2 linked regions of the Gloeocapsopsis sp. IPPAS B-1203 genome follow. Each later gene encodes a partner of the first gene's protein in a complex. Links are inferred from orthologs where the notes say so. Each region holds a gene or a part of one and is shown on either strand. Other genes may lie near its edges. The genes, in order: rimM and rpsS.

Evidence for each region.
Region 2: the proteins of rimM (region 1) and rpsS are in contact, whole or in part, in a crystal structure (PDB 3A1P), measured with the Thermus thermophilus proteins. The link is inferred for Gloeocapsopsis sp. IPPAS B-1203 from one-to-one orthologs. Residues at the interface, in WP_008632437.1 of Thermus thermophilus: Val4, Glu5, Ile6, Gly7, Arg8, Arg22, Gly23, Glu24, Val26, Leu84, Glu85, Glu86, Gly87, Arg88, Tyr89, Tyr90, Tyr91, Phe92, Leu94, Asp111, Ile112, Leu113, Asp114, Ala115, Gly116, Ala117, Gln118, Asp119, Val120, Ile122; in WP_011173711.1 of Thermus thermophilus: Lys28, Arg29, Leu30, Lys32, Thr48, Gln56, His57, Val58, Pro59, Val60, Tyr61, Thr63, Met66, Glu73, Phe74, Pro76, Thr77, Arg78, Arg81, His83, Gly84, Lys85, Glu86, Ala87, Lys88, Ala89, Thr90, Lys91, Lys92, Lys93.

Annotation. Positions count from the first base shown.
Region 1 is NZ_PEIG01000002.1:445,209-456,664, reverse strand. Bases 5,436-8,375 are described here. They hold rimM (ribosome maturation factor RimM), read right to left. Parts: upstream 7,228-8,375; coding sequence 6,643-7,227; downstream 5,436-6,642. Other genes in these bases: CSQ79_RS05535 (valine--pyruvate transaminase), read right to left, coding at 7,236-8,375; CSQ79_RS05545 (GNAT family N-acetyltransferase), read right to left, coding at 6,140-6,634; CSQ79_RS05550 (hypothetical protein), read right to left, coding at 5,436-5,595. In the rest of the region: CSQ79_RS05570 (hypothetical protein), read right to left, coding at 1-666; CSQ79_RS05565 (hypothetical protein), read right to left, coding at 1,282-2,811; CSQ79_RS05560 (TIGR03943 family putative permease subunit), read right to left, coding at 2,970-3,764; CSQ79_RS05555 (permease), read right to left, coding at 3,775-4,800; more of CSQ79_RS05550, read right to left, coding at 5,026-5,435; more of CSQ79_RS05535, read right to left, coding at 8,376-8,519; glgP (alpha-glucan family phosphorylase), read left to right, coding at 8,901-11,114; CSQ79_RS05525 (Tab2/Atab2 family RNA-binding protein), read left to right, coding at 11,185-11,456. UniProt on the Escherichia coli protein: One of at least 4 proteins (Era, RbfA, RimM and RsgA/YjeQ) that assist in the late assembly stage of the 30S ribosomal subunit.
Region 2 is NZ_PEIG01000006.1:20,794-32,167, forward strand. Bases 2,928-5,785 are described here. They hold rpsS (30S ribosomal protein S19), read left to right. Parts: upstream 2,928-4,146; coding sequence 4,147-4,425; downstream 4,426-5,785. Other genes in these bases: CSQ79_RS11845 (50S ribosomal protein L23), read left to right, coding at 2,928-3,184; rplB (50S ribosomal protein L2), read left to right, coding at 3,254-4,117; rplV (50S ribosomal protein L22), read left to right, coding at 4,467-4,835; rpsC (30S ribosomal protein S3), read left to right, coding at 4,854-5,606; rplP (50S ribosomal protein L16), read left to right, coding at 5,650-5,785. In the rest of the region: CSQ79_RS11825 (NACHT domain-containing protein), read left to right, coding at 1-121; CSQ79_RS11830 (NAD(P)H-quinone oxidoreductase subunit N), read right to left, coding at 186-674; rplC (50S ribosomal protein L3), read left to right, coding at 1,523-2,161; rplD (50S ribosomal protein L4), read left to right, coding at 2,245-2,877; more of CSQ79_RS11845, read left to right, coding at 2,870-2,927; more of rplP, read left to right, coding at 5,786-6,069; rpmC (50S ribosomal protein L29), read left to right, coding at 6,073-6,300; rpsQ (30S ribosomal protein S17), read left to right, coding at 6,307-6,558; rplN (50S ribosomal protein L14), read left to right, coding at 6,577-6,945; rplX (50S ribosomal protein L24), read left to right, coding at 6,945-7,301; rplE (50S ribosomal protein L5), read left to right, coding at 7,347-7,892; rpsH (30S ribosomal protein S8), read left to right, coding at 7,912-8,313; rplF (50S ribosomal protein L6), read left to right, coding at 8,355-8,894; rplR (50S ribosomal protein L18), read left to right, coding at 8,894-9,256; rpsE (30S ribosomal protein S5), read left to right, coding at 9,319-9,846; rplO (50S ribosomal protein L15), read left to right, coding at 9,895-10,350; preprotein translocase subunit SecY, read left to right, coding at 10,419-11,374. UniProt on the Escherichia coli protein: In the E.coli 70S ribosome in the initiation state it has been modeled to contact the 23S rRNA of the 50S subunit forming part of bridge B1a; this bridge is broken in the model with bound EF-G.

The sequences.
Region 1 (11,456 bases):
GGCAAAAGACACTTGATGCGATGAATCAGTTTTTTGCTCGCATTCTTGATACGTAAAAATGCGATCGCTTTCAACTTCAGATTTAGCTTCAGGTTGATCGAGACATTTTTCTAATGCGACTTTCAGTTGCATTGTGTAGCGCTGCTGACGTGTCAGGCGGTTGCGTAGTTCTTGGCAGGTGCTTTCGCTTTGTCGCAACTGATAAGTTTGTTCGTTGTGAGTTGCTTGAGTTAATAACCACTCGTGTTCAAGTTGATTAACTCGTTCTTGACTTGTTTGTAACTGTACTGTTAAACCTTCGTTTAAAATTTCCTGCTGCTGGTTTTTTTCTTTAAGTGCTTGCTGTTCTTGCTTGAGTAGTTTAATTTGTTCTTGCGCAGTTTCTAACTCCTGCATTTTCTGTGCTAGCTGTGTTTGTAGCAACGATCGCTCTTGATGATGAAGCTGCGAGTCTTTTTGGCATTCCGCCCGTGCTTGTTCTAACTGTATCGCCCTTTTGAGTAGCTTACTATTTGTCAAGCGTAATACTTGAATTACAGCAACTGCTTCTTGTTTGTCCATTTCAACATTTATAGGCGCGCTTAGCAAGCCTTCGATTTCTTCCATCAGGCTGGAAGTTGTGATTCCTGCTAAATCAGTTTCTTTTTGAGTTAATTTCATATTCATAGGCAATTTGCTCTGGGCAAGCGCATTAGCATCACAGAGTATCCGATTTGTTGCAGTTGAGTGAGTTTATTGACTGGTTAAGAAAATACTAAATCAGTTAATTTATTAGCTGCACTCGTAGCACATGGCGGGATGACAGGATGCTAAGTTTAACGAAACTCCTCTGTCTGTGACTTTAGTCACAATTTATTCAAAGGTTCATGGTTCAGCGATAGCGGTCAGCAGAGATATTATGTGTACGTGAATACTTAAAAGCAACGCAAAAAGTTATTGTGTTCAATTAGATGGACATGATATTAGGTATTCACTCAGAAAACAAGGGGGTAAAAAAAGTATTGGAAGAATCTAATTTGCAATTAGATTTAACAAATTCCTCTAATGTAAACTAGTAAACAATTAGGTTAGTCAACCGTTATTTATTGAGCATTAAGTAAAGATTTATGTTGAGCATTAAGTAAAGATTTATTTTGTTATATCAAATTGAGCTAACTATTTGTGTATGGAATAGCGACTAATTGCTAGCTCAATGATAGTTTGGTCATACCAAAAGCTCATGGCTCATAGTTAATTGAAAACAAGCTAAAAGCAAAGAACAATTTTTCTATTGACAACATATTAAGGTAGCCAACGAGGATGAAAACCTGGTAATGGCAGTTGTTCTGGTTGCATCTGGGTAGGTTGTGGCGAGGATGCAGGTGAAAGCAACGGAAGTAACCATAAACGACTCGTTGCGATCGCCTCTCCGTCACTCGTGCGCGGGACATCGGCTGCTGGATTAACCGCATCTGTTGCAGCTACGACTTGGTCAAACAACACTGCCAAACCATCCGGTGCTAAACTCATTTGAACGTCACGTTGGTCTGGTAGAATCACTAAAGGTTTTTGATTGCCTGTTTTAAAGTCAATTGCGACTAAATACGGTTGTTCCTCGTACTCTTCTTTCTCCAGCAACTGAGTCAGGAGACAATAAAGATTTTGGCGGAGTGGATCGAACTGACAGCTTTTAATTGAGCCTGTTGTCCGTAAAAGTTCTTGTGGTTCGCCCTGGCTGGTTACCAAAAATAGCGATCGCGTGTAATCTGAGTTAAATTTCACCATCGTTGCTTGCGCACCATCGCGAGAAAAATTCAGTACCATCCCATATTCCGGCAGAAAATCCAGTGGTTTTTCAGCATCGGCTTGTAACGGTAAAATACCTACACCTTCTCCTTGTGCTACTGCCACAGAAGTGCTATCTGGTGTAATCACAAAGTCTCCTCCTGGTTGGCTATTCAATTGCTGCGGTTTTTTGTTCTCTTGCAATAACCACAGCCCAAATTCTCCAGGATTTTGTTGATTCACACGTTGAACAACAATTTTTTGTCCATCCGCAGAGAGATCGAATTTTAAATTTTGATACTCTTTGTTATCTAATATTAAATTTATTTTACCAGGTGGTTCTGGCTTAGCTGTTGCGTCAAATGGTAAGCGCAAGCCCAAAAAACTTTGAGTAATTTGGGTTCCAGAGTCAGAATTTATGCCAGTAGTTACTGTATAGAGTTGTGAACTCAGTAAGTCTTGGCTATTTGTGCGCTCAGTAGCAGAAAATAAAACTTTTTGTCCATCAGGATATGGCTTGAAGTCTACCACAACTAAATCTCGGGGCGTGAGAATTGTTTTTTGCTGTTGTGAGAGGTTGTAAAGTACAAGGCGTCCTTGTTCATCTTCTTCTACGCCCAGATAAACAAAAGCGCGATCGCGCGTGCGAAAGCGGCTACTAAATGGCTGCATCACTTTTGGCGAATTTTCTGCTACGGAAAGGCGATCTTTAGCACTGTGTAGATTAAATTGATAAGAGTTGCCATAAGGTGCAGGTGTCAGCAGTGTATACGCCATGCGTCGCCCCGCCCAGCTTATTTTCCCTGGTAGTGGCGGATCTATCTGAAGATTTTCTTCAACACTCTTTGTGTCCATAGGACGACTAAAATTCAAAATAAAAGCCGTGTCTTCTGCGCCAATTGCTTTACCATCCCAACTGAAATCTCGCACTTGTGGCGCGACACCATCACCTCGTAATAACAGCAGTCCAATTAAAACACTCAGCACCAGCATTAAGGTGAGTGCGACACGATCAAGTGGTTGTAGAAATTTACGACTCACAGACATACTAGTAAGGATCAGGGGTCAGAGGACGCTTGCGCAAACCTACGGTTCAGGGAGTTAAAGAAGCTTCAGGAGAATACTCTTTCGATATATTCAAAATTCAAAACGTGCTAACGCACCGCTACGCTAACAAAACTCATAACTAGTGACTAGCTGCTTCACTAATATTCATAAGGGTTTTCAGGTTCAGCAATTTGTGTCAGTGAAGTTGCTTGAATTGTTAACTGACGTTTACCTGCTAGAGTATCAGTCATCATTGTCCCTTCAATTTCTAACCAAGTATCTGGTGGATAAGCTTGGCGAGATGTAGTCAATTTCACTGGTAAACCTACAGGATAAGCATCCGCCGCGCAGCAGGTAATGACAAACCGCGATATCAAAATGTATTCTGGTGGCAATTCTGGAGGATGAATGACAAATCCTTGCACTTTAGCACTTTGTCCGGCATAAGCATCTGGTTCAGGATAAACATTTAAAGTTCGTACCCAATCTAACAGCGATCGCTCTTCAGGATTACGCGCACTCCGAAAAGCTTGTGGTTGCGCCCTTGTTGCACCTAAAGAATCTGTCACACCCCGATCAAGTGCAGTTTGACTTGCAAAAACGCGAGGTGTAAATGTCATACCAATAATTGCCGTAACTAATAATAAACTGCTACTCATCCCAGGAGGAAATAAAGTGACGTGCTGTGTTGCTGTACCACTATTACGGCGTCGTCGCAACAGTTCCCAGGCTTTACTAGCTGCAATAATAATTAATCCAATACCGCCGGAAATGACTAGCCAAAAATAATCAGGATGAATCAGTAAATTCAGCTTACCTGTCAGCCAATACCTCAGCATTAAAATGCCCCAAGCACCAATTGCTAGCACATCGAGCCAAGTAAACAGCCAAGCTCTAGTGTTAGATTGATTGAATGGTTTTGCTTGTTTGCGCTTGGATTTGCCGCCAATCATAATTCAGCAATTAAATAATTTGCAAATTAATAAATAAAGTAAACAAAAATGTTAATTGTGCAGCTAAAGCAAATAAATAAATAATAGCTTTAGGTTTAAAGATAGACAGCATTAGACCAACTGCTTTTAAATCAATCATTGGTCCAAATATTAAAAATGCCAGGAGCGAACCGCTAGTAAATGTTGCAGAAAAAGATAGTGCAAAAAAAGAATCAACTGTAGAACAAATTGACACAACAGCTGCCAATATCATCATGGCAATAATTGATGTCACTGGACCATAGCCTAGACTTAAAATCACTTCACGCGGTACAGCAACTTGAATAAAAGCAGCGATCGCACTTCCAAATACTAAAACTGCACCCAATTCACGTAATTCTTGGATGGTATTGTCTACTAATAACCGCAGACGGTCGGATAAAGGCTTAGTTGGGGCTGTAGCTGCTAAACTTGCCTGGAGTACAGTAGCATCCATGCGTACCATTTGACCAGGTTGATTCAGTAAAAATGTTCCAGATTGCAATAGTGGTGATGTTGGCGTAGCTTCTTTTAATTCTTGTTTGGGGACAAAGTTATATTCCCAACTTTTAGCGATCGCCGGTTGTAACAAAGGCTTGAGATCTTTTTGAACGCTAAACACCCAGCCTACAATAGTAGCAATAGTCAGCGATAGCAAAATTCGCAGTACAACAATTTCCGGTTGATCGCGAAATGCTGTCCAAGTTGCCCAAATAACGATCGGATTGACAGTAGGCGCAGCCAATAAAAACCCAATAGCAACTGGTGTAGGTACTCCCTGCATTAACAATCGCCGTGCGACTGGCACATTACCACATTCGCATACAGGAAACAAAAAACCTACCATACTACCAACTAAAGCCCCCAACAACGGGTTTTTAGGAAGTTTGGCAATTAACTGTTGCTCATCAATAAACAACAACAATACACTAGATAACAACACCCCTAATAGCAAAAAAGGCATTGCTTCTACTAACAGACTTAAAAATAAAGTAAAGGCGTTGTTGAATTGACTCATGCTTCTGGCTGTGACGATCGACGATCTACAAGCGGCTGCTAAGCCATTCTATAAGAAGACTGGAAGAATATAGTAGTTCAACCTCAAAGAAATTTCCCCTCATCACGAAACAGACACGCAAAATCTTACATGACGCAAGAACTGGTTTACAGTTCCACCTGCTCTTAACATCTAGCTTCAAGTTTTGTATTGTCCTGAATTGAGTCAAACCCACGCAATTTTAAATTATTTATTTGGATTCACTTTTACAGGTATGCCAATATTGATCTGGTCGTATAAAGTAAAAACATCTTGTCCAGATGCTTCTGACATTTCACGAAAGCCATTAAAATAAAATTTGTCTTTCCAAAAGCTGATCCATATTGTTTCTAGTGAATTTTCTATTCCTGGGAAAATCATTTGTCTTATTAATGACTGCTGCCAAGTTATATTATGTTGCAGATCTACTCTTTTGAAGTCACCTTTGAGCTTTTTGTGAGGTACTTTTACACTTGGTGCTGAAGAATTAAACTGCAACTTTCTCACCTGATAGTCACTACGTTGTTCATGTAGTTTAGCCAGTAAGCGGGCATTTCGTAATTTGGCTCTTAAAGAATTATTTGCCACAAATTCTTCTGGTGGTAAATATAAGGATGCAGCTCCTAAAGGTGGTACTTCAGGCTCTAAAATTACTATTAATTTAATCCGATTTTTGGCAACCATAGCACTTGCTTGTTGCTGTAAGTGCAATAAAGACGTTGCTATTCCAAAATACGCCAGAATTAAGCTGTGCAAGAAAATTTTATAATTCATCATTAAATATGTTTTTGAATTGATATCTGAAAAAGGTAATTTCTACACTTTTAAACTTATCAGTTTTGTTGACTATAAAAAACGAAAAAACAGTTATAGAATACGAACAGTATTTTACAGGACTAAGATATTTTTAAGTTTTTGTAGCACATTTTTCAGTAAAACTACTGAATATAAAACCATAAAATTACAAAATAAACCAGAGTAGAATCACTGAAGCTAGCAGCATAGGTAAGTCAATAGAATGAAGTGTGAGATAGAGTCAAGCGTGAAAGTAAGTATTTGGCTGACCTCACAGAAAATATTAGAGTTCTTGCAAAAGCCAAAAAATTATAAATGTCATTCCCAGCGGAATGTCATGTCGCGCAGAATCCCGCGAGATGTTTCGCATGGCTCAACATGACAGTTTAAGTATTTTGCAATAAGTTTATTGAAGTTGGTTAACCGTTTTATAAAAGCTCAGTAAATATACTCAAAGCTCTGAAAAGTATTAACGTGAGATTCAAATCATGAGTACTGCATCAAAGTAAATTCTCACTTACCATCATCATGCAATCTTATAAGCTGCAATAATCAACCCGTGTTTTTTGCCATCAAGAACTGCAATTTCTGGCAGGTGTCCCTGTTGCTGAAAACCCAGTTTCTCAAACATGCGGCGACTTGCATTATTATGATCGAAGTACATTGCTAGTAAAGTCGTCACGTTTAAGCTAGGACAATGTTCAATCATACGGCGGACTAACATTGTGCCGTACCCTCTACCTTGATGCTGTGGTGCAATATAAATGCTTATTTCCGCAGTTGCATTATAAGCTGGGCGTCCTCCATAAAACGATGTTAGACCAATCCATGCGATCGCTTTTTGTTCGCTTTCTAGTACCCATAGAGGACGTGATTCTGCATTGTGCTTAGCAAACCAATCTAAACGACTTTCAACACTGATTGGTTCAGTATCTGCAGTTGCTATGCGAGTGGGAATCGATGCGTTATAGATCCAGATAATATCTGGTAAGTCTGAAATCAGCGCATCTCGAATGTTCATACTCTATCTTAAATTTCCATCAAACCAGGCGGTGGTGTAATCTCTACGCAACGCACTTGTAAATCCACAACAGGAACGATTTCTCTCACAAAAGGAATTAAGACTGTTTTAGAGTTTTGAGTTGAAGTATATTCTTGGTCTAACTTCACGGCTAATAAATCATTCCCTGCAGCAATCACATCAACTACAGTACCAATCTTTTCTCCAGATTCCTGCATAATGACTGCCAAGCCAACCAAGTCTAAAACATGATATTCATCTTCACCTAATACAGGGCGATCGCTCGCGGGAACCAACAACTTACACCCCCGCAAAGCCTCCGCCTGATTGCGATCGTCTACTCCCGACAATTCCACGACATAGAGATTTTTACCAGCTAGATACCGCCCACTCAACAATTCAATTGTTCGTGGTTCCTCATCTCCAGCACACAACAGCCACCGCGTTCCTGGTTGCTCAAATCTTTCCGGAAAATCAGTATTAGGATATACCCGCACCTCACCATTTAATCCCTGAGGTCCCACAATCTTCCCAATCTCCAACCACCCTGAATCTTCTTGTTCTAACTTCTTTGTGTCTTCGTGGTTCGTCATCAACTCTATCAAGCACTCACAGCTGCACGTTGATAAACTTGTTCAGTCACCTTTGCCAAACGCTGCATTCCTGTGGCAATCTCTGCATCACTTGCTGTTAGACTAATACGCAAACACTGTTGCTTGTGCAACCAACTTTCGCGTAAACCAGGGAAGAAAGTACTACCAGGGACAACAATCACACCAACTTGCTTTAACTGCTGATACAACTCCCAGTCAGTAATTGGTAAATCTTTTAGCCACAACCAAGCAAAAATTGCTCCCTCTCCGCGATGTAAAAACCACGGCAAATCCTGCGGCATTGCGGCGTTGAGTGTGTTTTCTAGTACAGTAAACTTATTCTGGTAAAAAGGTCGAATCACTTGTTCGGCGATTTTTGCTAGCGCCCCAGAGTTAATTGCCCGTGCAGCGATCGCTTGTCCATACCGTGACGGGTGAATGCACATATTTGTTTGGAAAGATTCCAACACCTGAATCAACTTAGCATCACCAATTGCCACCCCAATCCGTTCTCCTGGCAGTCCTGCTTTCGATAAACTCAGACAATGCAGAATATTACTGCCAAACACAGGAGACATTTCCGTAAAGTTCAACGCGGGAAACGGCGGTGCATACGCCGAATCAATAAACACTGGTACATCATACGGTGCAGCCAAAGCCGCAATTTTTCTCACTTCTTCATCCGTCATCACATTTCCGGTAGGATTACACGGACGCGAGAAAATGACACAACCAGTATTTTCGGTTATCGTTAATTGGCTAAAATCAGGGCGATATTTGAATCGATGCGTAGAAGCTTCAATATCCAAAGTTGGTTTATAAGCGATTAACGCTTCTGGCACTAAACTAACACCGCCGTAACCTGTGTAATCCGGACTCAGCGGTAAAACGATTTGCTTTAAATCTCCACCACTTGCGTAACCACCGAAAGCATTTGCTGCATAAAAGTATAGTGTCTGACTTCCAGGAGTAATCAGGATATTGCGATCGCTCAATTCTAAGTTGTAACGTCGATTAAAATCATCTGCGATCGCACTAATCAGCGGTCCATACCCTTGACTCGAACCATAGCGACAAACCACCTCGCCGTAATCATCACTAGCTAGCAGTTCCGCCGTACAGTCTCGCCACAGTTGTTCTACCTCAGGCAAAATCAATGGATTACCCGCACTCAAGTTAATAAATTCACGACCTGCCCCAGCTTGTAGCGTTTCGATAATATCTTTCATAATCGCCCTGACGCCTGTCAGGTTGGACATTTGGTCGCCAATTCGAGTCAGGGCAGGGTTCATAAGTCGTCATTCATCAATTAGTGGACAGTTTAATAACGGCAAGTGTTTTATTAATTACTTGTACTCGCCAATTTAACTAATTTAATCTAGGTGTTCACTTTTGCAGCGCTAAACGTTGATTTTACTGCGAATAGCAACAGCAAGCCGGCACTTTTAAAATAGCTTAACTCTTAATTTATACATAAAATTTTACAAATGGAAAGATTTTGCATAAAAAGCATGTAAAGTTGACCACACTGGGCGTAATTGTAGAATATGCTAGCTAGCAGGAAACCAGTTGTTTTTCAGAGGCTTAATTCAAGAGCACTATATCCCTGAGAAACGATGAACGATGTGACATGGTTTCAACCAACGAGAATCAAGCCTAACTTTTAGAACTCTATGACAAATAACGGTGCATTAACCGCTGCACAACAGCTTAGTAAAAAGTTACCTCAGGCACTGCAAAGATTAGCAGACTTGGCATACAACTACTGGTGGAGTTGGACAACCGAGAGAGTTTTCCTGTTTCGTAACATCGATCCTGAACAATGGGAGAACTGCGGACATAACCCCGTAGCCATTCTAGAATCTGCTTCCTACGAACGCCTTACTCAACTTGCAGAAGATCCTTTCTACATCAAGCAACTGCAATCTTTAGTAGCAGAATTTGACCAATACATGGCGCTACAAGACACATGGGTAAGTCGAGTTGCACCACAGACTTCATCAGAACATCCGATCGCTTACTTTTGTGCAGAATTTGGTATTCATGAATCTTTACCAATTTACTCTGGTGGTTTAGGTATTCTCGCGGGAGATCACCTCAAGTCTGCTTCCGACTTAGGAGTACCTATGGTTGGGATCGGCTTACTGTATCGCCAAGGATATTTTCGTCAACGCTTAAACCGGAGTGGTTGGCAAGAAGATTACTACGTTGACAATCCTTTTTCTAAAATGCCTTTGGAGTTAATCAAAAACGCTCAAGGCAAACCCCTAACTATTGAACTAGAAGTTCGTCAGCGCAGCGTCAGAGTTCAAATTTGGCGGACTCAAGTTGGGCGAGTCAGCCTTTATCTGCTAGACAGCGATCGCGAAGATAACGATCCCATTGACCGTTGGTTAACAGGACACCTCTACGGTGGCAATCAAGACACGCGCATTGCCCAAGAAGTTGTACTCGGAATTGGTGGTGTTCGCGCCCTCACCGCATTAGGAATTGCCCCTTCTGTGTATCACCTCAACGAAGGTCATGCGGCATTTTGCACCCTGGAAGTAGCGCGACAAGAAATGGAACGCACAGGTAAATCGTTCTACGATGTCGAAGCAAGCGTCCGCGATCGCTGTGTTTTCACGACACACACCCCAGTTCCTGCTGGTCACGATGTCTTCTCTGGTGACTTAATGGACTCCTACTTTGCTCACTACTGGGTACAAATGAAACTGTCTCGCGAGCAATTTATGGCTTTGGGTGCTAGACGCCTCGGCGATCCTTGGGAACCTTTTGGCATGACAGTATTGGCATTGCGGATGTGTCGCGCAGCAAATGGCGTCAGCGAACTACACGGTCATGTTTCGCGTAAGATGTGGACAATTTTGTATCCAGATCGCTCCGAAGATAAAGTTCCTATAGGTCACATTACAAACGGAGTTCATGCACCCACTTGGACTGCACCCCTCATGGCAGATTTGTATACCAAGTATTTGGGTGAAGATTGGAAAACCCGCGTTATTCATCCAGAAATGTGGGCAAAAGTCGATGAAATTCCCGATGAGGAATTATGGTGGCGACACCAAGTTCTCAAAGAAAGATTAATCGCGCACACGCGCTTTCGAGTCAAAAAAGCACGGGAACAACGCGGCGAAAGCTACGAACACATTCGAGCAACAGAAACACTATTAGATCCCGATGTACTTACTATCGGATTCGCTAGACGCTTTAGTCCTTATAAACGCGGCGATCTTATTTTGCGCGATGCGCAGCGGGCAATTAAGATTTTTGGTAACACCCAACGTCCAATCCAAATTGTCTTTGCAGGTAAAGCGCACCCTGCTGATGAAGAAGGTAAGCGGATCATCCAACGCATTATGGAATGGTGTCGTAACAACGCGATTCAAAACCGCGTGGCATTAATTGAAGACTATGACATCTACACTGGTCAAAAACTTGTCCAAGGTGTTGATGTGTGGCTAAATAACCCTCGTCGTCCTCTAGAAGCATCAGGTACAAGCGGGCAAAAAGTCTGCTTTAACGGTGGAATTAATTGCAGTGTTTTAGATGGTTGGTGGTGTGAAGGCTATCAAACTGGATCTGATGGTAAAGGATTGAATGGCTGGGCGATCGGCGAAGATGCACATACAAGCGACCAGGAAGTACAGGATCGAATTGATGCGCAATCATTGTATCAGTTGCTAGAAGAAGAAATTGTCCCGCTGTATTACGATCGCGATGCCGATGGTATTCCTCGGCGGTGGATTCAAGTGATGAAAGCATCGATTAAAACGAACGCGCCATTATTTAACACCGATCGCATGATCTCGGACTATGTATCGCAAGTCTATGTCCCAGAAATTGCTACTAGCGTGACACCAATTCTTGCCAAGGTTATCGTGTAGTTAGCAACTAGCTATGAGCAGTTAGTACTGTAGTTTGTACAATTTAAAGATGGCTTAGTGCTAATTGTTGATGGCTCAAATTATTTGGCAGGCTGATTTTTATCGCCGTCCGTTACGGGATGCAGGTGGACAAGCATTGTGGGAGTTACTCGTTTGTGATTTGACTCGCACAGTTGAATTTGTTGCCCTGTGTCCCCAATCGCAAGCTAATGTACATTGGCTAGTAGAACAATTGCAGCTTGTTGCAGATCAACTACCAGATACAATCCAGGTTTTTCGTCCACAGTCATTGAGTCTCATCACCGCCGCCGGAGAACAACTCGGAATCACTGTAGAAGCAAC
Region 2 (11,374 bases), on another replicon or contig:
CGATACTACTATACTATTGCTCAACTGCTTAAATTCTAACTGCGTTTCTATTGAAGTTCGACAGAAAATAGCAAATTCTATATTGCTACCTTCAGCAAAGCTATCTCAGGTTGCAGTATAAAGTTAAGAGGAGAATCCCCTTACTTTATACTTAAGAATTGCGATCGCACTTTACGTCCAGCAGGCTATGCACTTTGATAGCTACTTGGTAGTGTATCTTTTAGTGGTGTCCACCGAAAATAGCGATCGCCACCTCTTTCTAGCACAACTTTTACTCGTGGTTCTAAGCTTGCTAAATTTGCTAAGTATTCAATCTCTTGACTAGCAAGCAAATGTCCTTCAATCATCCACAGAACTAATCCTTTTGATTTCGGTGGTAGTTGTTCTAGATGATACGTAACTATCGGTGGTGCATAGTAAACATTTCCTACTGCGGCGCCTTTGCCAACACTTTTTTTGCCTAAGTGTGGAGGACGTATTCCGTGAACTCTAGTCAAATATGCTGCTACATCACCCAAAGAGCGAGCTGTAATGTGTAAGGTAGTATATCCTGCTGCTCGTAGTCGGCGTTGATAGCGACCTTCAAAACCTCCCTCCAGTGGTACATAAACTCCAAGTGCACCAGACTTTTCCAAGTCTTTGATAAATTTATTGCCAGTAATAATTAGTGCCATAAGTTTTTTGTTCTCATTGAAACGTCAACGCCTGCTATTGTGATATATCAACCAATAGTGGATGGTTACTGCTATGTCTAGCAAGACTGTTCCTTACTCGTGTATTATCTCTAATTTTAAGTATCTATGCTTAGCTATAAGAATTCTCATTATTTTTTGGATTGATAAAAACAAATTATATTTTGATTCTCAATTTTGATCGCACAAATCTAAGAGAACTTCATAGCACTTCAATTTTCAGCATCCAATGTAGACAAAAAAATCATATTGGTTTATGATGTTAGATTGTGACCAAAATGCCTCAATCGTGAGCCAACAACTTTATTACTAGGGTTGTCGGCAGCGTAAACTATTTGGCAGCACGGACGTGTTGATTGCTAGATTTAAAGGGTAGCGTTATAATTTTTTATGGCGTTATGCTATCAAACTGCGCTCTCCAAATAGAGCAGACGGCAAAGCTAATTGTATTGGCTAGCGCCCAAAGTCGCATGAGGCACATACGCTGGGAGCTTGGCATTTCCAAGCAGTTATCTAATTGAACCTTGGTTCAATGGGCGAGTAGTAAAGCAGAAGTAGACAGCAATGTGTTAACACCTGCGGTACAGTCTAAAGCTCATCAGCATAGATACTAAACGGCAAGCCGTTTAAGTCTAGGTGAGGTCATTAACTGCAAGAGCGATCGCTCTAAATCTGAAGTGTATGTCCATGCGTAGGCATTAAACCAAAAGTGACTTCTTTTTTACTCATACTTTGAGTAGTGGGGAAGAAACTTTCTAGTGAAACCGGTTGCAGCGAATCAGCGTTATCCGGTGCTAATTCAACCTTGAAAAAAGGAGAAACCAGTTACTGTGGCTGTAGGTATCCTCGGCACAAAGCTGGGCATGACCCAAGTGTTTGACGAGGCAGGAAAAGCAATTCCTGTAACTGTAGTTCAAGCCGGTCCATGCACAGTTACGCAAATCAAAACGAAGGAAACAGATGGCTATACTGCCATCCAAGTTGGTTACAAAGAAGTGAAGCCCAAAGCATTAAACAAACCGCTTCTGGGTCATCTTGCTAAATCATCTGCTCCATCTTTGCGTCACTTACGTGAGTATCACTTAGATAACCCAAGTGAATACGATCTAGGTCAAGAAATCAAAGCAGATATCTTTACTTCTGGGCAGATGGTCAATGTCATCGGGACTAGCATTGGTCGTGGTTTTGCCGGTTATCAAAGACGGCATAACTTTGGTCGCGGACCAATGTCTCATGGTTCTAAAAACCATCGATTACCTGGTTCAATTGGTGCAGGGACAACTCCAGGGCGTGTTTATCCTGGTAAAAAGATGGCAGGTCGTTTGGGCGGAAAGCGCGTGACAATTCCTCAATTGACAGTAGTACAGGTAGATTCAGAGCGTAACCTACTCCTGATCAAGGGCGCAGTTCCAGGTAAGCCTGGTGCTTTATTAAACATTGTGCCAGCACGACGAGGTAGTCAAACGTAGGGCGAAGCTATAGGAATTGCCACTACAGGTGATTGGGGTAAATCTTGATACCCAACACCGAGCTACAAAGAAAGGATAAACAAATGGTAGATTGTGTAGTAAAAAACTGGCAAGGAGAAGAGGTAGGACAAGCAACACTCGATTTGCGCGTTGCCAAAGAAGATAGTGCTGCTCATATTGTCCACCGAGCCTTGGTACGGCAAATAACCAACGCCAGACAAGGTACAGCAAGTACTAAAACTCGTGCAGAGGTTCGTGGCGGTGGTCGCAAACCTTGGCGGCAAAAAGGAACGGGTCGCGCGCGTGCTGGCTCAATCCGTTCTCCACTGTGGCGGGGTGGTGGTGTCATCTTTGGACCAAAGCCGAGAGATTATGAAATTAAGATGAATCGCAAAGAGCGGCGGTTAGCTTTGCGTACAGCTTTGACAAGTCGGGCTGCGGATATGGTAGTGGTAGAAGATTTTGCGAGTGAGCTACCAAGACCAAAAACGAAAGACCTCTTAGCAGCGATCGCACGTTGGGGAATTGACCCAGAAACAAAGGTTCTGTTAATTTTGCCTGAGCTTGTAGAAACTGTTTATCTCTCAGCACGAAACGTTGCTCAAGTCAAGTTAATTGCTGCCGATCGGTTGAATGTTTACGACCTATTAAATGCTGACCGAATCGTGACTACGGTAGCTGCCATTGAAAAGATTCAGGAGGTCTACGGTGCCTAAGATAGATCCGCGATCGCTACCTGATTTAGTCCGTCGTCCCATACTAACTGAAAAGGCGACTCGGCTAATGGAGGAAAACAAATTCACATTTGAAGTGATTCCTCAAGCTACCAAGCCAGACATCAAAGCAGCGATCGAAGACTTGTTTCAAGTCAAAGTTATTCAAGTAAACACTCAGCAACAACCACGCAAGCAACGTCGAGTAGGGAGATTTATTGGCTTTAAGTCTCAATACAAAAAAGCGATTGTTACGGTAGCGACTGGGGAAGAAGACAAAATTAGAAAAGTCCTGTTCCCAGATGTTTAGTGCGTTGTCAGTTGTTATATAGACAATTCAATCAACAACTTGAACTTTTAAACACAACAAACAAAACTTATGGGTACACGTTCTTATCGTCCATATACACCCAGTACGCGCCAGCGTATTGTCTCTGACTTTAATGAAATTACTAAAACTGAACCAGAGCGATCGCTAACAACCTCAGTTCACCGTCCTAAAGGTCGAAACAATCGTGGTGTCATTACCAGTCGTCGCCGAGGTGGCGGACACAAGCGTTTATATCGGGCGATCGACTTTAAACGCAATAAACATAATATTCCCGCCAAAGTAGCCGCGATCGAATACGATCCCAACCGCAATGCTCGCATCGCTCTGCTGTATTACCAAGATGGAGAAAAACGGTACATTATTCAACCGAATGGCTTGAAAGTGGGACAAACCGTAATTTCCGGTCCAGATGCACCTTTTGAAGATGGTAATGCTCTCCCACTTAGCAGAATTCCTCTAGGAACAACAGTTCACAATGTTGAACTCTATCCTGGTCGTGGTGCTCAAATTGTTCGTGCTGCCGGTGCTAGTGCGCAAGTAGTTGCGAAAGAGGGTAACTACGTTACACTCAAGCTTCCTTCGGGCGAAGTCCGGCTTGTGCGCCGCGAATGCTACGCCACAATTGGGCAAGTTGGCAACATTGATGTACGCAACCTTAGCTCAGGAAAAGCAGGACGAAATCGTTGGAAAGGACGCCGACCTAAGGTCAGAGGTAGTGTAATGAACCCAGTCGATCACCCACATGGTGGTGGTGAGGGTAGAGCACCAATTGGTAGATCAGGACCTGTGACACCTTGGGGTAAGCCAACCTTAGGAGCTAAAACACGTAAGCCAAAGAAAGCTAGCAATGCTCTCATCATTCGTCGTCGTCGCAAGTCTTCCAAACGCGGTCGCGGTGGCAGAGAATCATAAATCTAAAATCTAACATCCAACATTGAGCTATGGGTCGTTCTTTAAAAAAAGGTCCTTTTGTTGCTGATAGTTTGCTCAGCAAAATCGAAAAGCTAAATACAAAAGGCGAAAAACAAGTCATCAAAACATGGTCGCGAGCATCTACTATTTTGCCTCAGATGGTCGGTCACACAATCGCTGTCCACAATGGACGGCAACACGTGCCGGTCTTTATCAACGAGCAAATGGTAGGACACAAACTAGGTGAGTTCGCTCCGACACGTACCTTTCGCGGTCATGCCAAAAGCGATAAAAAAGCAGGGAGATAAATAGCTGATAGCTGTGAGCTAACAGCTAAAGGAGAAATGTTATGGCTAGTGATACTACAGAAGTAAAAGCAAGCGCCCGTTACATCCGGATGTCTCCCTACAAAGTACGTCGCGTTCTCGATCAAATTCGCGGGCGATCGTACCGAGAAGCGTTGATAATTCTGGAATTTATGCCCTACAGAGCCTGCGATCCAATCCTCAAAGTGCTCAGAAGTGCAGTTGCTAATGCTGAACATAATGCTGGCTTAGACCCAGCAGAGCTAAAAATTACTCAAGCGTATGCAGATCAAGGACCAGTGCTTAAGCGTTTTCAACCAAGAGCACAAGGTCGAGCTTACCAAATTCGCAAGCCTACGTGTCACATTACAGTGGCAGTTGCGACAGACACAGCGTTAGCAGCAGAAAGTTAGTCACAAGAGGAAGTATTTGTGGGACAAAAAATTCATCCAATCGGGTTTCGCCTAGGAGTTACCCAAGAACATCAATCGCAGTGGTTTGCTGAACCAGGGCGTTATCCTGAAATTCTTAAAGAAGATCATAAACTACGCAATTACGTCGAGCAAAAGCTGGGCAGATTAGCGCAAAATAATAACGCAGGAATTTCTGAAGTACGGATTGAGCGTAAGGCAGATCAAATCGACCTTGAAGTCCGCACAGCTCGTCCTGGAGTCGTCGTCGGTCGTGGTGGTACTGGAATTGAATCACTGCGCACAGGATTACAAGAATTACTCGGTGGAAACCGTCAAATTCGCATTAATGTTGTCGAAGTACAACAAGTTGATGCTGATGCTTATCTCATTGCTGAGTACATTGCACAGCAGCTGGAACGCCGCGTTTCCTTCCGTCGCGTCGTTCGGCAAACAATTCAACGCGCTCAAAAAGCTGGTATTCAAGGTATCCGGATTCAAGTCAGCGGTCGGCTCAATGGTGCAGAAATTGCTCGTACTGAGTGGACTCGTGAAGGCAGAGTACCGCTACATACATTAAGAGCGGACATTGACTATGCCTATACGACGGCACGAACCATCTATGGAATTTTGGGAATTAAAGTGTGGATCTTTAAGGGAGAGATTATTCCTGGACAAGAGCAAACACCAACACCGACAACAACTCAACCGCGCCGTCGCCAACCACAACAGCGCCGTCGTCAGCAGTTTGAAGACCGTTCCAACGAAGAATAACAGCCGTTAGCAAGAATGCTAATTGCTTTAAAGGTACCCAATCATGCTAAGTCCTAGAAGAACAAAATTCCGCAAACAACAGCGCGGACGAATGGAAGGAATCGCCACTAGAGGTAATAATCTCAATTTTGGTGATTTTGGTCTCCAAGCTTTAGAACCCGCTTGGATCACTTCACGTCAAATCGAAGCTTCACGTCGGGCAATGACTCGCTATATTCGTCGTGGTGGCAAAATTTGGATTCGCATATTTCCTGATAAACCTGTAACGATGCGCCCAGCAGAAACGCGGATGGGTTCAGGTAAAGGTTCTCCTGAATATTGGGTGGCAGTTGTTAAGCCAGGACGAATTTTGTTTGAAATTGCCGGCGTTCCCGAAGAAACAGCACGGGAAGCAATGCGTTTAGCAATGTATAAGCTACCAATTAAAACAAAGTTTGTTGTGCGTTCAGAGGATGAGGTTTAGAGTATGCCACTTCCGAAAATTTCCGAAGCAAGAAATTTAAGTGATGAAGAAATAGTTGCCCAAATCACTGCCTTGAAGAAGCAACTATTTCAACTGCGCCTCCAAAAAGCCACGCGACAGTTGGAAAAACCACATCAGTTTAAGCACGCTAGACATCAACTAGCACAATTACTCACTGTGGAACACGAAAGAAAAGCAGCAGCACAATCTCAGTCTGGTGCAAAAGAATAGGTAACTATGGCAATTAAAGAACGAGTTGGCGTTGTAGTCAGCGACAAAATGGCAAAAACGGTGGTCGTCGCCGTTGAAAACCGCGCTTCTCATCCCAAATATGGAAAAATCGTCGTCCAAACGCGGCGCTATAAAGCTCACGACGAAGCAAATGAATGTAAAGAAGGCGATCGCGTCCGCATTCAAGAAAGTAGACCTCTCAGCCGCACAAAACGCTGGGTGGTTAAAGAAATCCTTAGTAGTGCCACTACTAGCTAGACAATCGGGAGATTAGCTGTGATTCAACCCCAGTCTTACCTTAATGTTGCTGATAACAGCGGTGCGCGAAAATTGATGTGCATTCGTGTTATGGGTGCAGGTAATCGCCGTTATGGCGGTGTCGGCGATGTAATTATCGCTGTAGTCAAAGATGCCATTCCGAATATGGCAGTGAAAAAATCAGATGTTGTGCGTGCAGTGATTGTCCGGACGCGTAAAGGATTGCGTCGCGATAGTGGCATGAGTATTCGTTTTGATGACAATGCAGCAGTCATTATCAATGCCGATGGTAATCCTCGCGGTACTCGTGTTTTTGGACCAGTTGCCCGCGAACTGCGCGACAAAAACTATACGAAAATTGTTTCCCTGGCTCCGGAGGTGCTGTAATGGCTGCACAGAAGAATGGATCTACACCGATTCGCTACAAAATGCACGTCAAAACCGGAGATACCGTACAAGTGATCTCAGGTAGCGACAAGGGCAAAGTCGGTGAAGTCCTCAAGACATTTCCTAAATTAAGCAAAGTGATCGTTCAAGGCGTGAATGTCAAAACCAAGCACGTCAAACCCACACAAGAGGGCGAATCCGGTCGCATTGTAACTTCAGAAGCACCGATTCATAGCTCTAATGTCATGCTCTACTCGACAAAGCAAAACGTTGCTAGTCGCGTTTGCTACACCTTTAACGAGCAAGGACGTAAAGTCCGCATGCTCAAAAAAACTGGTGAAATCCTTGATAAATAGCTTAATTTTCCTGACCAAGACCAGGAAGTAGTAGAAGTAAAAACTATGACAGCACGACTCAAAAGCTTATACCAAGAACAGATAGTCCCGCAGTTGATGGAGCAGTTTCAGTATATAAATATCCATCAAGTGCCAAAGTTGACAAAAGTAACAGTAAATCGAGGTTTGGGCGAAGCCGCACAAAACGCGAAAGCGCTTGAATCGTCCATTAACGAGATTGCCACAATTACAGGTCAAAAACCCGTTGTTACGCGTGCCAAAAAAGCGATCGCTGGCTTTAAAATTCGCCAAGGTATGCCAGTTGGCTTGATGGTGACATTGCGTGGCGAACGGATGTATGCCTTTGTAGACAGACTTGTTAACTTGGCATTACCTCGTATTCGTGACTTTCGCGGTATCAGCCCTAAAAGCTTTGACGGACGCGGTAACTATACCCTTGGTGTTCGCGAACAACTGATTTTCCCAGAAGTTGATTACGACAGCATCGATCAAATTCGGGGTATGGATATTTCCATTATCACTACAGCAAAAAACGATGAAGAAGGTCGCGCATTGCTCAAAGCAATGGGAATGCCTTTTCGGGATCAATAACGTTTATTAAGAGGAAACGATGGCGGCTAACGACACAATTGCAGATATGCTGACGCGCATCCGCAATGCAAATATGGCGCGGCATCAGACAACACAGATACCAGCCACAAAAATGACCCGCAGCATTGCTCAAGTATTAAGGGAAGAAGGCTTCATTGCCGATTTTGAAGAGACAGGCGAAGGCGTTAAACGCAATTTAGTCATCTCACTCAAATATAAAGGCAGAAATCGCCAACCTTTGATCACTGCCTTGAAGCGAATTAGTAAACCAGGTTTACGAGTTTACTCTAACCGCAAAGAGCTACCACGGGTACTCGGAGGCATCGGGATTGCGATTATTTCTACTTCTAGCGGCATCATGACCGACCGAGAAGCCCGACGTCAAGGCTTGGGTGGTGAAGTGCTTTGCTATGTTTGGTAAGACAGCTAGCTATTAGCTGGTTGATTAGGAGTTAATAAGTCATGTCTCGAATTGGTAAGCGCCCAATTACGATTCCCGCCAAAGTCCAAGTGACTATTGACGGGTCACAAGTTAAAGTCAAAGGTCCGAAAGGCGAACTCTCGCGCATGCTGCCAGCCGCAGTAACAATCGCCCAAGAGGGTGAAACATTACTAGTTAAACGAGTTGATGACTCGCGAACAGCCCGTCAGATGCATGGTTTGGCTCGCACCTTGGTTGCCAATATGATTGATGGAGTCTCGCAAGGATTTCAACGTAGGTTAGAAATTCAAGGAGTTGGCTATCGTGCTGCAGTTCAAGGTCGCAACCTCACACTTAACGTAGGATACAGCCATCCAGTTCAAATCGAGCCTCCTGAAGGAATTCAATTGGCAGTAGAAAATAATACCAACGTTATTGTTAGTGGTTTTGATAAAGAACTAGTAGGCAATACGGCGGCAAAAATTCGCGATGTTCGCCCTCCAGAACCTTACAAAGGAAAAGGCATTCGCTATTCTGGTGAATTTGTCAGACGCAAAGCTGGTAAGGCAGGTAAGAAGTAATGAAGTTAGATCGCAGAGAATCTAAAAAGATTCGCCATCGTCGCATTCGTGGGAAAGTGAATGGTTCCTCAGAACGCCCTCGTTTAGCAGTGTTTCGTTCCCATCAGCATATCTATGCTCAAGTAATTGACGATACACAACACCATACAATTGTTTCGGCTTCAACGCTCGATCCAGATTTAAAACCATCCCTGAAATCTGGTGCTACTTGTGAGGCATCTACAGAGGTCGGTAAATTAATTGCGCAGCGATCGCTAGAAAAAGGTATATCAAAAGTCGTGTTTGATCGTGGTGGTAATCTCTATCACGGTCGCGTTAAAGCCTTAGCTGAAGCCGCACGCGAAGCGGGATTAGATTTTTAATTGTGCTGGTGGCTAACCAATCATTAGCAACAAGCATGAAATTACTAGAAAGGATACAAACTATGGCAACTGGTGGTCGTCGTAAAAGTAACCGCGCAAAAGAAAAAGAAACAAATTGGCAAGAGCGAGTTATTCAAATTCGCCGCGTTAGTAAAGTTGTAAAAGGTGGTAAAAAACTCAGCTTTCGTGCAGTTGTTGCCGTTGGTAACGAACGCGGTCAAGTCGGAATCGGCGTTGGTAAAGCTGGAGATGTCATTGGTGCTGTCAAAAAAGGTGTTGCTGATGGAAAAAAACACCTGATTGATGTTCCACTTACAAACTCTAACTCAATTCCACATCCGACCAATGGTAGCGGTGGTGGGGCAAAAGTAATGATGCGCCCTGCAGCACCAGGAACAGGCGTAATTGCTGGTGGAGCCGTTCGTACTGTATTAGAACTTGCTGGCGTGCGCAATATTCTAGCAAAGCAACTAGGTTCTAATAATCCACTTAATAATGCTAGAGCCGCCGTTGACGCGCTATCGACTTTACGGACTTTTTCAGAAGTCGCAGAAGAGCGTGGCGTTCCAATCGAGAATCTCTACGCCTAAACTCACAAGTTAAATAATTTTGTCCAACTCAGAACTAGCATCAAGTCAATGAGACTAACTGATCCTAAGCCTCAAGCAGGCTCAAAAAAACGCCGTCGTCGTGTTGGTCGTGGTATTTCTGCTGGTCAAGGAGCAAGTGCAGGTCTAGGTATGCGCGGGCAAAAAGCTCGTTCGGGTAGCAGCACCAGACCAGGCTTTGAAGGCGGTCAACAACCTTTATATCGCCGCATTCCGAAGCTAAAAGGCTTTCCGATCGTTAATCGTAAGCAGTACACTACGATCAATGTATATAAGCTGGCATCACTTCCTGCCAACACAGAGGTAAATCTAGCTTCATTACGCGAAGCTGGAATCATTACTGCTGTAAAAGGACCACTAAAAATTTTGGGTGATGGGGAATTAAATGTTCCTTTACAAGTTCAAGCAGCAGCTTTCACAAAGCAAGCACGGGAAAAAATTACCGCAGCTGGTGGAAATTGCGAACTCGAATCGTCCAAAGTATAAGTATCCTGTTTTTTGGTAGACGAGTACCTTAAACAGCGCCAGCTAGATGATAAAAAAGGTACCTCTTTATGATCAGTAGAGACAAAGCCCCGACGGCGCAAGAAACTTTTATGCAGATGGCACAAGCAGCTGGTTTACGAAGGCGGCTGCTTGTCACTGTTGGTATTTTAATGTTGGCTCGCCTTGGCGTTTTCTTGCCTGTTCCAGGAATTAATCGCGATTTATTTGCTCAAGCAAGTCAAACTGGCAATAATGCTTTATTCGGTTTCTTAGATATCTTCTCTGGAGGCGGACTTTCTACCTTAGGAGTTTTTGCTCTAGGAATTTTACCGTATATTAATGCTTCCATTATCATCCAATTGTTGACTGCTGCTATTCCAGCTTTAGAAAATCTTCAGAAAAATGAAGGTGAGGCTGGACGAAGAAAGATCTCACAAATTACGCGTTATGTGTCTTTAGGTTGGGCAATTCTCCAAAGTATCTTTATTGCTGCTTTTTGGTTGCAACCTTATGCTTTTAACCCAGGACCTGTCTTTGTCGCCGAAACGGCGATCGCACTAGTAGCAGGTTCTATGTTTATCATGTGGGCGTCTGAATTAATTACCGAACGAGGTGTTGGTAACGGAGCATCTCTTTTGATTTTTGTCAATATTGTTGCTTCCTTGCCAAGAGCCTTAGGAGACACGATCGCATTTGCTCAAACTGGCAGTCGAGAAGCAGTAGGAGGCGTTGTTGTCCTGCTATTAGTCTTTCTCGTCATGATTGTTGGTATTGTCTTTGTGCAAGAAGGAACCCGTAGAATTCCGATTATTTCTGCACGCAGACAAGTTGGTCGGCGCTTTTTTCAAGAACAGCGTAGCTACCTACCTTTACGACTGAATCAAGGCGGCGTTATGCCGATCATTTTTGCTTCGGCTGTTTTAATATTGCCAGCGTCTTTAGCAAGTTTCACGCGCAATGAATTCCTTTTAAGAATTGCTAATTATCTCAGTCCAAATGGTCCTACGCCTTGGGTCTACGCTCT